3 regions of the Pseudoalteromonas sp. AS84 genome follow, and region 3 is predicted to be linked to each of the others. Evidence: predicted binding sites of a transcription regulator. Region 3 holds the regulator's gene; each other region holds the start of a gene.
The links. Region 3 encodes MetJ, which represses methionine synthesis genes. Its sites were predicted from a motif close to TAGACGTCTAGACGTCTA; they were not measured.

Region 1 (5,158 bases), on a different contig from region 3:
TGAAAATTTTTCGTTGATGTGCTCTCTAATAGAGTCAGTAACTTCAACATGGTGACCAGAAAGATTAATTTTCATAGGGTATCCTTTTATTTGTTACCTCATAAATAGTATTGGGGGCTATTTAGATTAACACAAGGAAAAAAGAGAGATATTTGAGGTTTATTTGCGGTTTTTGGTGATTTAAATCATGCGTTGCGCAAAGTTTATGCAAAGCCCATAGTGCATGGGCTTTCAGACGTCTAGCTGTACTGATTAATCTGTGTACGAACAACAGTAGTCAGCAAAATCAGATACTTTTACTTTAAAGCTTACATTTGCATCAACATTAAACGATTCACCTGCGTTAAATGTTTTCCATTCGCTCGCCCCTGGTAATAAAATATCCCATTGGCCAGCTAAAAGCTCCATGCATTCTTTTTGGTTTGTATCAAAAACAAACTCACCTGGTTGCATAAAGCCTAACGTTTTCGCTTCTCCATCACCTAAAATAACGGTACGGCTCGACACTTTTCCGTCAAAATATACATTGGCTTTTTTTACTACACTTACGTTATCGAACTTTGGCATTTTTAGCTCCTGCTATTAATTTAAGATTTTTATTTATAAATTTTATCGCACTACCTTGCCTGATAGCTTACTTTCTTGCAAGGAAAGCAGCATTGTTCAAGGTGAAGTTGCTTCATGTAAGGGCATAAAAAAACCCGCAACATGTGCGGGTTTTTCAATTACTTACTTTATTTAATCAAAGCGATTAAAAAAGTTCGTTTGCTTTACTTACAATGTTTGCCACTGTAAAACCAAAGTGCTCAAACAGCTCGCCTGCAGGTGCTGACTCACCAAAGGTAGTCATACCTACTACTGCGCCGTTTAGGCCTACGTACTTGTACCAGTAGTCAGCAATACCTGCTTCTACTGCTACGCGGCGTGAAACAGATGCCGGTAATACGCTTTCTTTGTATGCTGCGCTTTGATCTTCAAAGGCATCAGTACATGGCATAGATACAACACGTACCTTTTTACCTTGGCTGCGTAGTTCGCTTGCTGAATCTTGTGCTAGTTGTACTTCAGACCCTGTTGCAATAAAGATAATCTCTGGGTTGCCGTCACAGCTAAGGATGTAACCACCCTTCTTAACATCTGCTAATTGCTGTGCGTCACGTGCTTGTTGCTCAAGACCTTGGCGAGTAAAGATTAACGATGTAGGACCGTCTTTACGCTCAATAGCTTGTTGCCATGCAATTGCCGACTCAACTTGGTCACATGGGCGCCAGTTGTATAAGTTAGGCGTTAAACGCATGCTTGCAATTTGCTCTACTGGTTGGTGAGTTGGACCATCTTCACCTAAACCAATTGAATCGTGCGTGTATACAAAAATGCTTGGTTGCTTCATTAATGCAGCCATACGTACAGCATTTTTTGCATATTCAACAAACATTAAGAACGTAGCACCGTAAGGAATAAAACCTTTATGAAGGGCAATACCATTCATAATTGCCGACATACCAAACTCACGTACACCGTAGTAAATGTAGTTACCGCTTGCGTCGTCGTGCGTTAAACCTTTCGAGCCATCCCAAATTGTTAAGTTTGAGCCAGCTAAATCGGCTGAGCCACCCATGAATTCTGGTAATAACGGACCAAACGCATTTAATGCATTTTGCGATGCTTTACGAGACGCTGGGTTTGCTGGGTTTGCTTGTAATTGCTCAATATACGCTTGAGATTTTTCAGCCCAATCGCCAGGAAGTTCGTTGTTAATACGACGCTTGTATTCTGACGCTAGCTCTGGGTATGCTTTTGCGTATGCTGCAAATTTTTCGTCCCAGCTTGATTCAAGCTGCTGACCTTTTTCTTTGCTATCCCATTGTGCGTAAATATCATCAGGAATTTCGAACGCATCGCCAGTCCAACCTAAGTATTCGCGAGACGCTTTAATTTCGTCATCACCCAGTGGTGCACCGTGACAATCGTGGCTGCCTGACTTATTAGGTGAGCCGTAACCAATAATTGTTTTACAACAAATTAGTGAAGGTTTATCGGTAACGCTTTTTGCTTCTGCGATTGCAGCACTTACAGCATCGCTATCGTGGCCATCAACACCACTAATTACATGCCAACCGTATGCTTTAAAGCGAGCTGGCGTGTCATCTGTAAACCAACCTTCTACTTCGCCATCGATTGAAATGCCGTTGTCATCCCAAAATGCAACAAGCTTACCTAAGCCTAGAGTGCCTGCAAGTGAACCTGCTTCATGAGAAATACCTTCCATAAGGCAGCCATCGCCCATAAATGCATAGGTAAAGTGATCAACAATATCGTGACCTTCACGGTTAAACTGTGCAGCTAGCGCTTTTTCAGCAATTGCCATACCTACGGCATTTGTGATCCCTTGACCTAATGGACCCGTAGTAGTTTCGATTCCTGGTGCATAGCCGTATTCTGGATGACCTGGTGTTTTAGAATGCATTTGACGGAAGTTTTTAATTTCGTCCAGTGGTAAGTCGTAACCACTTAGGTGCAATAGAGAATAGATAAGCATTGAACCGTGGCCGTTTGAAAGAATAAATCTGTCACGGTCAGCCCACTCTGGATTCGTTGGGTTATGTTTTAGATAATCGCGCCATAATACTTCTGCGATATCAGCCATGCCCATAGGGGCTCCAGGGTGGCCAGATTTGGCCTTTTGTACTGCGTCCATTGACAAGACGCGAATAGCATTTGCAAGTTCTTTGCGAGATGGCATGAATTCTCCTACCTTATATGTGTATTTGCGCGGGTATTTATGTGTTTGTTTATGTAACCAAATAACTCGGATACTGTTATACATCCATTCTTACTTATTGTGGGGGCGGTGTGCAATTAAAAACCCCAGAAAAGGCAGCATTATGAATTTTTTTTGAGACTAGAACGACATTCGTAATTTTATTTAGACGTCTAGGCGTAAAAACACTATGCAATGCGTTTTGTTTTCGATAAAATACGCCCCTTAATTTTTTAGCGCTAATACCGACATTTGTGAAGCGCAATATTTGTGAGCAGAAATACAATGGCAAAACATTTATTTACTTCTGAATCTGTTTCTGAAGGTCATCCGGATAAAATCGCCGATCAAATCTCTGATGCGGTACTTGATGCAATCCTAGAGCAAGACTCTCAGGCTCGCGTAGCGTGTGAAACTTACGTTAAAACCGGTATGGTTATGGTTGGCGGTGAAATCACTACTAGCGCATGGGTTGATATCGAAGAAATTACACGTAAAACAATTCGTGACATTGGCTACACAAATTCAGACATGGGCTTTGATGCCGATTCATGTGCAATTTTAAACACTATTGGTAAACAGTCTCCAGACATTAACCAAGGTGTTGACCGTACTAGCCCAGAAGAGCAAGGCGCGGGCGATCAAGGCTTAATGTTTGGTTACGCATGTAACGAAACAGAAGTACTAATGCCTGCTCCAATTACTTACTCACACCGTTTAGTACAGCGCCAAGCGCAAGTGCGTAAAAGCGGCGAGCTTAACTGGTTACGTCCAGATGCAAAATCTCAAGTTACTTTTGCATACGAAAACGGCAAACCTGTAGGTATTGATGCTGTTGTACTTTCTACTCAGCACAGCGAAGACATTTCACAAAAAGATTTAGTAGAAGCTGTGATGGAAACAATCATCAAGCCTGTACTTCCTGCAGAACTTATTACAAGCGCAACTAAGTTTTTCATTAACCCAACAGGTCGTTTTGTAATTGGCGGACCAATGGGCGATTGTGGTTTAACTGGTCGTAAAATCATTGTAGATACTTACGGTGGTATGGCTCGTCACGGTGGTGGTGCTTTCTCTGGTAAAGATCCATCAAAAGTTGACCGCTCAGCAGCATATGCAGCACGTTACGTTGCTAAAAACATTGTTGCTGCTGGTCTTGCTGACAAGTGTGAGCTACAAGTTTCTTACGCAATAGGTGTTGCAGAGCCTACTTCTATCAGCGTTGAAACATTTGGTACAAGCAAGCTAGAAGAAAGCCGTTTAATCGAGCTTATTCGTGAACATTTTGACCTACGCCCTTACGGCTTAATTCAAATGCTTGATTTAGAGCGCCCTATCTACCTTCCTACAGCGGCTTACGGCCACTTTGGTCGTGACGAATTCCCTTGGGAACGTACAGATAAAGCAGACGCACTTCGCGCAGCTGCTGGCCTTTAAGCCAAAAGTGTTGTAATAAATTAAAAACGGCCCTTTTAAGGGTCGTTTTTGCATCTAAAACTTATTCGCTATATTGTTTGTAGAGCGTCTACAAAATAACTATAAAATCGACCTCGAATTCTTTTGTACTTTAGGTATATACTCATTTCATTATAAAAGCTTTAGGGATAGTTAAATGGCCGATAACTTTCGCGTTATATTTGCAGGACTTGCCGATAACGTTGATATAAAAACAGCATGTACAAATTTAGCTGCAAAATTAAAAACGTCAGATGAAAAAGTAGCTCTTTTTTTTAAAGGCAAGCCACTGTTTGCGCCAAGCGATAAAGACAAAGCGTTAAAACAGGCTAAGTTACTAGCGAGCTTAGGCATTAAAAGTAAGCTTCAAGCTGTTTCAAACGCTATTCAAAATAGCTCTGCCCCTGCTGCAAACAACCAACGTGATGAACGTATTTTTGATGCTCTCGATTACATCACTAGCAGCTTAATTCGCCTTGAAGAAAAGTTAGACGAGCTAGAGCAACGCCTTCCTGAAGCTCAATTAAAAGCACCAGACGAAAATGTTGACGAATGGCAAGATGACGACCTAATGCTAGATGAGGATTTAGCGCCTCCTAAAAAACGCAGTAACTTACTTTTATATTCATTGATTGCAACTGCCACCATTTTGCTAGTAGTACTGGCTGTTTTTTTAATTTTTCCCGATTTATTCTCTTTTTAAGAATGGCTAATTAATTTAATGAGTAATAAACGCGCAAAAATAAGAGCAGAAATTCGTAACACCCGTAAAAACTTGTCAAATAATCAGCAAATAATTGCTGCGCAATCGCTAAAAATGAATTTTATTCAACATTTAAAAAGCGAAAAAACAACGAATCCAAAGCATATTGCCATTTACTTAAGTAACGATGGGGAGTTAGACACTTCGTTGTTAATTAAAGAATTATGGAGTTTAAACCA
Region 2 (5,158 bases), on a different contig from region 3:
TTTACGCAAAGTCGCGATTGATACATTTTTAAATTCGGTCACGCCCAGCTTGTTAGGCACTGGTGGCGTGTAGTTATCCCAATCAAGCTTTGCTGCGTTATCGCGTGCGCGCTGGATTGTAACAGGCTTAGAGCGTGGTTTTTTACGCGCTTGTTGCTCGCGTACTTTTACATATTCAGCTTTAGTTTTAGCTAAAAAGTCAGGTTTAATGTCTTTTGATAATAAGTTTGAAACCACACCAACTGCACGGCTTGCGTTATTTACATACACAACGCCTTTGTCATATTGCGGCTCAATTTTTACTGCGGTGTGCGCTTTAGAGGTAGTTGCACCTCCAATAAGTAGTGGCAGTTCAAAACCTCGGCGTTTCATTTCTTTTGCTACGTGCACCATTTCGTCAAGCGATGGGGTAATTAAGCCCGATAAACCAATAATATCGGCTTTTTCGTCGATGGCGGTTTGCAGTATTTTATCGGCAGGTACCATTACGCCTAAATCAATAACTTCGTAGTTATTACACTGTAGTACCACGCCTACAATATTTTTACCTATGTCGTGTACGTCGCCTTTTACGGTCGCCATCACTATTTTACCATTGGTTGAGCCTTCTTCTTTTTCGGCTTCAATAAATGGGTCTAGGTAGGCTACGGCTCGTTTCATTACGCGCGCCGATTTAACCACTTGTGGTAAAAACATTTTACCTGCGCCAAATAAATCACCTACCACGTTCATGCCATCCATTAACGGCCCTTCAATTACGTGAATAGGTTTATCGGCAGCAGCGCGGCACTCTTCGGTATCTTCATCTATAAAGGTAGTAATGCCTTTTACAAGCGCGTGCTCAAGGCGTTTTTCTACAGGCCATGTGCGCCATTCTAAATCTTCTACTCGCTCGGCTTGTGCCATACCAGAGTATTTAGGTGCAAGCTCTACTAAACGCTCGCCTGCACCTGGGTCTGTGTTAAGTATTACGTCTTCAACGGCTTTACGAAGCTCTTCTGGTATGTCGTCGTAAACAGCAAGCTGGCCTGCGTTTACAATGCCCATATCCATGCCTGCTTTTATTGCGTGGTATAAAAATACCGAGTGAATAGCTTCACGTACAGGGTTATTACCCCTAAATGAAAACGATACATTAGACACCCCGCCCGACACTTTACAGTGCGGTAAGTTTTGTTTAATGCGGCGTGTGCCTTCAATAAATTCTACAGCGTAGTTGTCGTGCTCTTCTATACCGGTGGCTACGGCAAATATATTAGGGTCGAATATAATATCTTCTGGTGGAAAACCAATATCTTCTACTAATATTTTGTAGCTGCGGGCACATATTTCATATTTTCGGTCTGCTGTATCAGCTTGCCCGTCAGTATCAAACGCCATTACAACGGCAGCTGCACCAAAGCGTTTTATTATTTTAGCTTGGCGAATAAACGGCTCTTCGCCCTCTTTTAGCGATATAGAGTTAACAATGGCCTTACCTTGAATACACTTTAGGCCTGCTTCTATTACTTCCCATTTAGAGGAGTCGACCATAATGGGTACGCGTGAAATATCAGGCTCTGAGGCTATTAAGTTTAAAAACTTAACCATCGCGGCTTTTGAGTCCAACATGGCTTCGTCCATGTTTATATCAATTACTTGGGCGCCATTTTCTACTTGCTCGCGGGCCACTGTTAGCGCGGCTTCAAAGTCTTCTTCCATGATTAAACGTTTAAACATGGCAGAACCGGTTACATTGGTACGTTCGCCGACATTGGTAAATACTGCTATTTGTTGGGTCATGCTGGCTCCTTAATTTAAGTTACAGGCTTCAAGGCCTGATAAACGCATGCGTACTTCAAGATCGGGTAGTTGCCGTGGTTTAACGCCCGCTAAACCTTTTGCAAAAGCACGAATATGCGCAGGCGTGGTGCCACAACATCCACCTACAATATTAATAAAGCCCGATTTACCCCAATCGATAATTTCGGCTGCCATTTCAGGCGCTTCTAAGTCGTATTCACCAAACTCATTAGGCAAGCCCGCATTAGGGTGTACCGATGTAAAGGTTTCGCACACGCGCGAAAGCTCTTCTACATATTGGCGCAGTAAATCAGGGCCAAGCGCGCAGTTTAAACCAATCGAAATAGGCTTAATATGGCGAATAGAGTTATAAAATGCTTCGGTTGTTTGCCCAGAAAGCGTACGCCCTGAGGCGTCAGTAATAGTCCCCGATATCATAACTGGTAATGTGCGCCCTGCTTGCTCAAAGGCTTCTTCTACGCCAAACGAGGCGGCTTTTGCATTAAGCGTGTCGAATATAGTTTCGATTAGTATTAAATCGGCGCCGCCTTCCATTAATGCAAGGGTAGACTCTACATACGCAGTAACTAGCTTATCAAAGGTAACGTTTCGGTAACCCGGATCGTTTACGTCTGGCGAAATTGAACACGTTTTAGATGTCGGCCCTAAAACACCGGCTACATAGCGCGGTTTTTCTGGCGTTTTAGCCGTAAATTCATCGCAAATTGCGCGTGCTAATTTAGCCGACTCTACGTTTATTTCACGACTTAGGTTTGCCATGTCGTAATCTTCCATCGAAATAGTAGTCGAGTTAAACGTGTTGGTTTCGATAATATCGGCGCCCGCTGATAAAAAACCACGATGAATATCAGTGATTAAGTCGGGCTTGGTTAGGCTTAATAAATCGTTATTGCCTTTAATTAATACATGCCAGTCTTTAAAACGCTCTCCGCGATAGTCTTCTTCTTCTAGCTTATGATCTTGGATCATGGTGCCCATAGCGCCATCTAAAATTAAAATGCGTTCTTTTAATGCGGCACTTATTTCGGCTTGTTTATTATTTGTAGGCGCGTTATTCGGCATAGTTGTTAGTCCTCACGTCTTGGCTAACTAAATTAATATCATACGGTGTGGTTTGGTACACGTAGTAATTTAACCAGTTCGAAAAAAGTAAAAAAGCATGGCTTTGCCACGTTTTTGAAGGTTGTTTGGTTGCATCGTCATCCGGAAAGTAATTTTCGGGCTTTGGTGCATTAGGGCTTTTTTTACAATCGCGCTCGTATTCTGCTTTTAGCGAGTCGGCGTCGTACTCAGGGTGACCGGTTATAAACACTTGGCTACCCGATTTATTTTTAAGTAAGTAAGCCCCTACTCGCTCAGAACCTGCCAGTACTACTAGCTCATCGCAGGCGTTTATTTTATTTATATCAATGTGACCATAACGTGAGTGCGGTACTAAAAAGGTGTCGTCGAATCCGCGAGTCAGTGCACCGTGGTCAAAATAACATTGGTGGGTAAATACGCCACACAGTTTTTCGTCTCTTAAATCGCGCTTTAAATTGTAGCGATGATATAGCGCTGCATGTGCTGCCCAACACGAAAATAACGTAGAGGTAACGTGCTGCTCGGCCCAATCAATAATGACCTTTAGCTCATCCCAATACGCTACATCGTCGTATTCTAAATGGGCGAGTGGCGCACCAGTTACTATTAGCGCATCGTAATTGTTGTCTTTTACTTCTGAAAAATAACGATAAAAGGTATCAAGGTGCTCTTCTGAGTTGCTACTACTGCGGTGAGTGTCGAGGCGCAGTAGCTCTACGTTCACTTGCAAAGGCGAGTTGGCAAGCAAGCGAATAAACTGAACTTCGGTTTCTACTTTATTAGGCATTAAGTTTAAAATAGCCAAACGCATTGGGCGTATTTCTTGCGTTTTTGCACGTGTTTTTGGCATTACAAATACGTTTTCTTGACGTAAACGTGCAATGGCCGGCAACTCGTCTTTTACTGTAATTGGCATACTTTACTCCTGCTCATAAAAACCGAAGGCTAATTATGAACTGAAAGTAAAAAATATCAACCTCTAGATGTATAGATGTCTAAATGAAATTTATTCATGATTTTATACTTTACTTACAAGCATGCTTTAGTACTTTAAAACCCGCCATTCGTTGACTGTTTCACCTGCCAGCCACTACAATACAACATTGAAATTTTTATTATTATTTGAAGGCTTTCCTCCATGGTTTTACCTGATAAATTTATATTCTCGATGAGTCGAGTATCTAAGGTTGTGCCACCTAAGCGCACTATCTTAAAAGATATTTCGTTACACTTTTTTCCTGGCGCTAAAATTGGTGTGCTTGGTTTAAACGGTTCTGGTAAATCGTCGTTACTACGTATTATGGCCGGTGTTGACCAAGATTTTGAAGGTGATGCACATCCTCAGCCTGGTACAAAAATTGGTTATTTACCGCAAGAGCCTGTTTTAGACGAAAGCAAAACAGTGCGTGAAATTGTTGAAGAAGCTGTTGGCGAAGTTAAACACGCACTTAAACGTCTTGACGAAGTGTATAACGAATACGCCATGGAAGACGCTGACTTTGACGCACTTGCAAAAGAGCAAGGCGAGCTTGAAGCTGTTATTCAAGCGCACGATGGCCACAACATTGATAACGTTTTAGAACGTGCTGCTGATGCACTTCGCCTGCCAGAATGGGATGCTAAAATTGAGCACCTTTCAGGTGGTGAGCGTCGTCGCGTTGCTATATGTCGATTATTGCTTGAAAAACCAGACATGCTTATTCTCGATGAACCAACTAACCACTTGGATGCTGAGTCGGTTGCATGGTTAGAGCGCTTCTTACACGATTACGAAGGTACTGTTGTGGCGGTAACGCATGACCGTTACTTCCTTGATAATGTAGCTGGCTGGATATTGGAGCTTGACCGTGGTGAAGGTATTCCATGGGAAGGTAACTACTCTTCTTGGCTTGAACAAAAAGATGCGCGCTTACAGCAAGAACAAAAATCTGAAAAAGCACGTCAAAAATCAATTGCGCAAGAACTTGAATGGGTTCGTTCAAACCCTAAAGGTCGCCAAGCTAAGTCAAAAGCACGTATGGCTCAGTTTACTGAAATGCAGCAGTCTGATTACCAAAAACGTAACGAAACTAACGAGATGTTTATTCCACCTGGCCCGCGTTTAGGGGATCAAGTGCTTGAAGTAACTAACCTTCGTAAGAGTTTTGGCGATCGCGTTTTAATTGACGATTTAAGCTTTAGCATGCCAAAAGGTGCCATTGTGGGCATTATCGGTGCGAATGGCGCGGGTAAATCAACGTTATTTAAAATGATAAGCGGTGAGCAAGATCAA
Region 3 (5,158 bases):
AATTTGCAAGTAGTGTTGTACTGTAGTCACTCCCATTTCGGCCAAGCGTTACTGTCTCGCCTTTGATATCTGCGGCAATAAACCCAGTAACAACATTTATTTTATTAGGCAAAATTAACTGCCCACATTGCTGCGCATTTTGCGCATGCATTAATTCGCCATCATTTAAGGTAAAAAGAGTACGTGCATCTTCAGCGCATGCCTCAATATTTAGCTGCTGTAAATAAGTAGCGAGTAAACGTGCTGACCACAGTTCGCCATGTGCAAGTAATGCAGCCTCTTTTAGCTGCTCAGCTTGAGCAAGTTCTGCAATATAGCTAAGCTCGGTATTTAGTGTTTTAAGTGCACTTCGTTTTAAATCAGCTTCTAATAACTGCTCTATTAAATCACTTTGATGGTTATTTAACTGCAGTAAAATATCAGATACTGCTTGAGTATCTTGTTTTTGATAGCTTTGCCAAAGTAATACTAGCGTATCGGTTGTCTTACCCGCAGCCGATACCACCACACAATCACCCGGTTGAGTATGTGTAATTATTATTTTTGCTACGCTTTGGTATCGCTCACTTGAGCTTAAACTCGATCCACCAAATTTATGTATACAGTTAACCATATTAATCACCAAAGCGCCGGACGAGCTGCACTTAATTTAACGTTACCACCAGAAGTGCCTGCTCCTTTGCCTACACGGCCAACATTTTTATTTTGCCCTGGTTTTACAAGTTCAAACACTCGCTCAAAATCAGCGACTAAATCGTGTATATCTTCAATACCTACCGAAATACGAATAAGCGTATCGCCCACACCCGCCTCTAAACGTGCTGTTGCCTCCATGCCTGCGTGCGTCATGGTAGCGGGGTGACAAATTAAGCTCTCTACGCCACCTAATGACTCAGCTAAACTAAACGTTTTAAGGCTAGTTAAAAATGCCGCAGCGTCGTTTATATCGCCTTTAATATCAAAACTAACCATGCCACCAAAACCAAGTTGCTGTGCTTTAGCCAGCTCATGTTGAGGATGTGACTCAAGACCTGGGTAGTAAACTTGGCTTACATATTCAGAGCTTTCAAGGTACTTAGCTATTGCCAGTGCATTTTCTTGATGCTGCCTTAGGCGCACATTTAAAGTACGTAAACCACGAAGCGTTAAATAGCTATCAAAAGGCGCACCCGTAATACCAATGTTATTAGCCCACCAAGCAAGCTCATCGCCTAACTCTTGTGTTGCGGCAATAACAGCGCCGCCTACTACATCTGAGTGTCCGTTAATGTATTTAGTGGTTGAATGCACCACAATATCTACACCAAAATTAATAGGATTTTGTAAAGCAGGCGACAAAAACGTGTTATCTGCAGCCACCAATGCACCGCATTGCTTTGCAACATCGGTAACCGCTTTAATATCTGTTAAACGAAGTACTGGGTTACTTGGGGTTTCTATCCAAATAAGCTTGGGTTTAATTACTAAAATTTGTTGAAGGCTTTCTTCTTTTGTTAAATCTAATATTTCGAGCTTTAGTAGTCCGCGTTTTTGTAAAGATGTAAATAAACGATAGCTGCCACCATAACAGTCATGTGGAATTACTAACGTATCGTCACTATTAAGTAGCTGAGTAGCTAAATGCACGGCAGCCATGCCTGTAGCTGTAATTATGCCACGAGCGCCACCTTCAAGCTTAGCAAGCGTCTCAGCTAAAACATCACGATTAGGATTACCGCTACGACCATAATCATACTCACGCTTAGTATCAAAGTCGGCAAACGAATAAGTAGTCGATAAATAAATTGGCGGTACCACCGCACCATGATGTTTATCAGCATCAACGCCGTTACGTACAGCAATGGTCGCTTTGTTTTTTTCACTCATATTCGTCACCTGATTAATTTGGATGTTTAGACGTCCAAAAGAGTAAGTTATCCGTTTTGATAAGTCAAAGTATTTTAAAGCTCTAGATGGCTAAAAGTAGAAGGGGCCTCTGCGAATAACACATTTTAGCTCACAAAAGTGTGCTTATCTTTACACCTACAATAGGCTTATTAAGATAGATCGGTATCTATTATTTGACTATCTTTTTTAAATCGATAGAATTTCACGCATATTTACACGCTTTTTATACCGTGTGAGAAATTAATAATCTGAGGCAACGATACATCTTATGGCTAAATGGAATGGTGAGTATATTCACCCATACGCAGAACACGGTAAAAAATCAGAGCAAGTGAAAAAGATCACCGTTTCGATCCCGCTAAATGTATTAAAGGTATTAACTGACGAACGTACACGTCGTCAAATCAATAACCTTCGCCATGCTACAAATAGTGAATTGCTATGTGAAGCATTTTTGCATGCTTTTACTGGCCAACCTTTACCAAATGACGATGACTTACGTAAAGATAACGCCGAAAAAGTGCCAGAAGAAGTTAAAAAAATAATGCAAGAAATGGGTCTAGAAGTACCCGTTTTAAACGAAGAATAATACCAATTCCATTAAGTATGTGATCTAAATTTTACGTCGAAAAAATAATTCAGTTCTAGGCGTAAATTGAAGTAAATGGTTATTCCCTTTGCGAAATTTACAACAAAGAAATGGGTTGTTTTAGCAAGTAAAATAGATCAGCTATTTATTGGAATTGGTATAAATATTACAAAGACAAAAAAACCTCAGTAATTACTGAGGTTTTTTTATGTCTAAATTTTATTGCATAGCTCTACTGTATAGATTTACTGCATATAATTTTCTGGCAAATCAATTTGCGCAACACCTGACTCAACAGCAGCTAGGGCAACAGCTCTTGCTATACGCGGCAGTAACCGAGGGTCCATTGGTTTTGGAATAATATACTGTGCACCAAACTCTAATTTATCTACGCCTGCTGCTTTTAAAACTTCTGCAGGTACAGGCTCTTTAGCAATACTACGGATAGCCTCAACTGCAGCAATTTTCATTTCATCGTTAATAGCGCTTGCACGCACATCAAGCGCACCACGGAAAATAAACGGGAAACATAAAACATTGTTAACCTGATTTGGGTAATCAGAGCGCCCTGTTGCCATAATTAAATCGTTACGTGCGCCGTGCGCAAGTGCAGGATCGATCTCAGGATCTGGGTTTGAACATGCAAACACAACTGGTTTTTCAGCCATTAGCTTTAAATCTTCAGCCGCTAATAAGTTAGGGCCAGAAACACCTACAAACACATCAGCATCTGCAATTACATCTTGCAATGTACGCTTATCGGTATTGTTAGCAAAAAGCTGTTTATATTCATTTAAATCATCGCGGCGGGTATGAATAACACCTTTGCGGTCAAGCATATAAATGTGTTCGCGCAGTGCTCCGCACTTAATCAACAGCTCCATACACGCAACAGCGGCAGCGCCAGCCCCTAAACATACAATAATTGCATCTTCAATTGACTTACCTTGTACTTCTAACGCATTTAACATGCCCGCAGCCGTTACAATCGCAGTTCCGTGTTGATCATCATGAAAAACAGGAATGCTACAACGCTCTATTAATGCTTTTTCAATTTCAAAACACTCTGGTGCTTTAATATCTTCAAGGTTAATACCACCGAATGTATCGGCAATATTGGCAACCGTATTAATAAAGTCTTCTGTTGTACGGTGCTTAACTTCAATATCAATTGAATCAAGGCCAGCGAAACGTTTGAACAATAACGCTTTACCTTCCATTACAGGTTTAGACGCTAAAGGGCCTAAATTACCAAGTCCGAGAATTGCAGTACCATTAGTGATAACCGCAACCATATTACCTTTACCGGTATATTTATATGCATTTGCAGGATCTGCAGCAATTTCACGTACAGGTTCGGCAACGCCAGGGCTATAAGCTAGGGCTAAGTCTTGAACTGTTTCAGCGGGCTTTGTTAGCTCAATGCTAATTTTACCAGGTACGGGGTGTGAGTGATAATGTAGTGCTTGTTCACGAAAGTCAGACATAACGCGATGGTATCCTGCAATTTAAGTTAAAGTGAGAGGTGGAGTCTTGGGGTACGATACCCTTATTATTTTTAAATTCCAAGCAATATCAGGTCTATCCTGTTATATGCTATATCCTTTAATTTTAAGAGGTTTTTCAGTAACTTTGCAGGATTATATAAACATTTAATAAATAAAAATTCACCTAAAAAGTAAGTTTTAAGGTGCTTTTATGCCTAGTGAAATATTAAAAAAATGTATGTATAAAGTATCACCATAAACTTAAATAACAGCCTACTACTCTACTTTAAAAACAGATAAGCCCACGTTAGCTACTTTTATCAACCTAGTTAAAAATTGTACTATTTAAAATATAGAGAATATCTATCGATTTGTCTGTAAAGGTTTATGCATACTCAGAATAAGAATAGGAAATAGTTATGCAAAGAGGGTTATATCCAAAGTTAGCTAAATAAGGTAATAAATGGCGAATTTTAGGCACAAAAAAAGCACCCTAAGGTGCTTTTTTTAACTAAACAGCAATAATTACTTCTTGCTGCTAAGTGCACCGAAGCGCTTGTTGAAGCGATCAACACGGCCGCCAGTGTCTAAAATCTTTTGCTTACCAGTGTAAAACGGGTGACACGCAGAACATACGTCTAAGTGAATGTCTTTACAAAGAGTTGAGCTAGTTTCGAATTTGTTTCCGCATGAACATGTTGCAGAAATTACTTCGTACTTAGGGTGAATACCTTCTTTCATAGGAACCTCTAGTTAAGGCCGCATCGCTCTCCAAACCCGAAGTCTGGCACCATACGTCGTTAAAACAAATTTGTTGGTGGCGGATTTTATCCAACAACGTTCCCCTACACAAGTATTTATTTATGTTTTAGCCAAAAAAGTGAACAATCTCTGCCTCAAGCACTATTGCTAGTAGGTTTTTTACGGTAATTTTAGTACATTACAGCATTAATTTTACGGGTTGAGTTGTTATGAGTTTTGTTGAAGTTGCTATTAAAGTCCCGCTCCCACGCACCTTTGATTATAAAATAGAAGAACAGCTCAGCGGCCTCTCAACGCCTTTACTACCTGGTATGCGCGTTTTGGTACCTTTTGGTAACCAAAAAAAAGTGGCTGTTGTTCTGGGTATTAAAAGCAGTACCGACGTCCCTTTAGATAAAATTAAGAATATTATAGAGGTAATAGACGACGCCCC

Region 1: the regulator MetJ is predicted to act here: its motif matches at 2,928-2,945, upstream of metK (methionine adenosyltransferase).
Region 2: the regulator MetJ is predicted to act here: its motif matches at 3,867-3,884, upstream of metA (homoserine O-succinyltransferase).

What each region holds. Positions count from the first base shown of each region.
Region 1 covers NZ_JBBMQY010000024.1:4,384-9,541, forward strand. Annotated here, with positions in the region: gene raiA (ribosome-associated translation inhibitor RaiA) at 1-75, opposite strand, end outside; gene WNY79_RS18130 (pyrimidine/purine nucleoside phosphorylase) at 253-567, opposite strand; gene tkt (transketolase) at 752-2,743, opposite strand; gene metK (methionine adenosyltransferase) at 3,047-4,198, shown strand; gene WNY79_RS18145 (hypothetical protein) at 4,374-4,919, shown strand; gene WNY79_RS18150 (5-formyltetrahydrofolate cyclo-ligase) at 4,938-5,158, shown strand, end outside.
Region 2 covers NZ_JBBMQY010000028.1:24,440-29,597, forward strand. Annotated here, with positions in the region: gene metH (methionine synthase) at 1-1,782, opposite strand, end outside; gene WNY79_RS19225 (homocysteine S-methyltransferase family protein) at 1,792-2,865, opposite strand; gene metA (homoserine O-succinyltransferase) at 2,855-3,802, opposite strand; gene ettA (energy-dependent translational throttle protein EttA) at 4,025-5,158, shown strand, end outside.
Region 3 covers NZ_JBBMQY010000006.1:140,792-145,949, forward strand. Annotated here, with positions in the region: gene metL (bifunctional aspartate kinase/homoserine dehydrogenase II) at 1-613, opposite strand, end outside; gene metB (cystathionine gamma-synthase) at 619-1,866, opposite strand; gene metJ (met regulon transcriptional regulator MetJ) at 2,156-2,476, shown strand; gene WNY79_RS08740 (malic enzyme-like NAD(P)-binding protein) at 2,722-3,963, opposite strand; gene rpmE (50S ribosomal protein L31) at 4,489-4,704, opposite strand; gene priA (primosomal protein N') at 4,935-5,158, shown strand, end outside.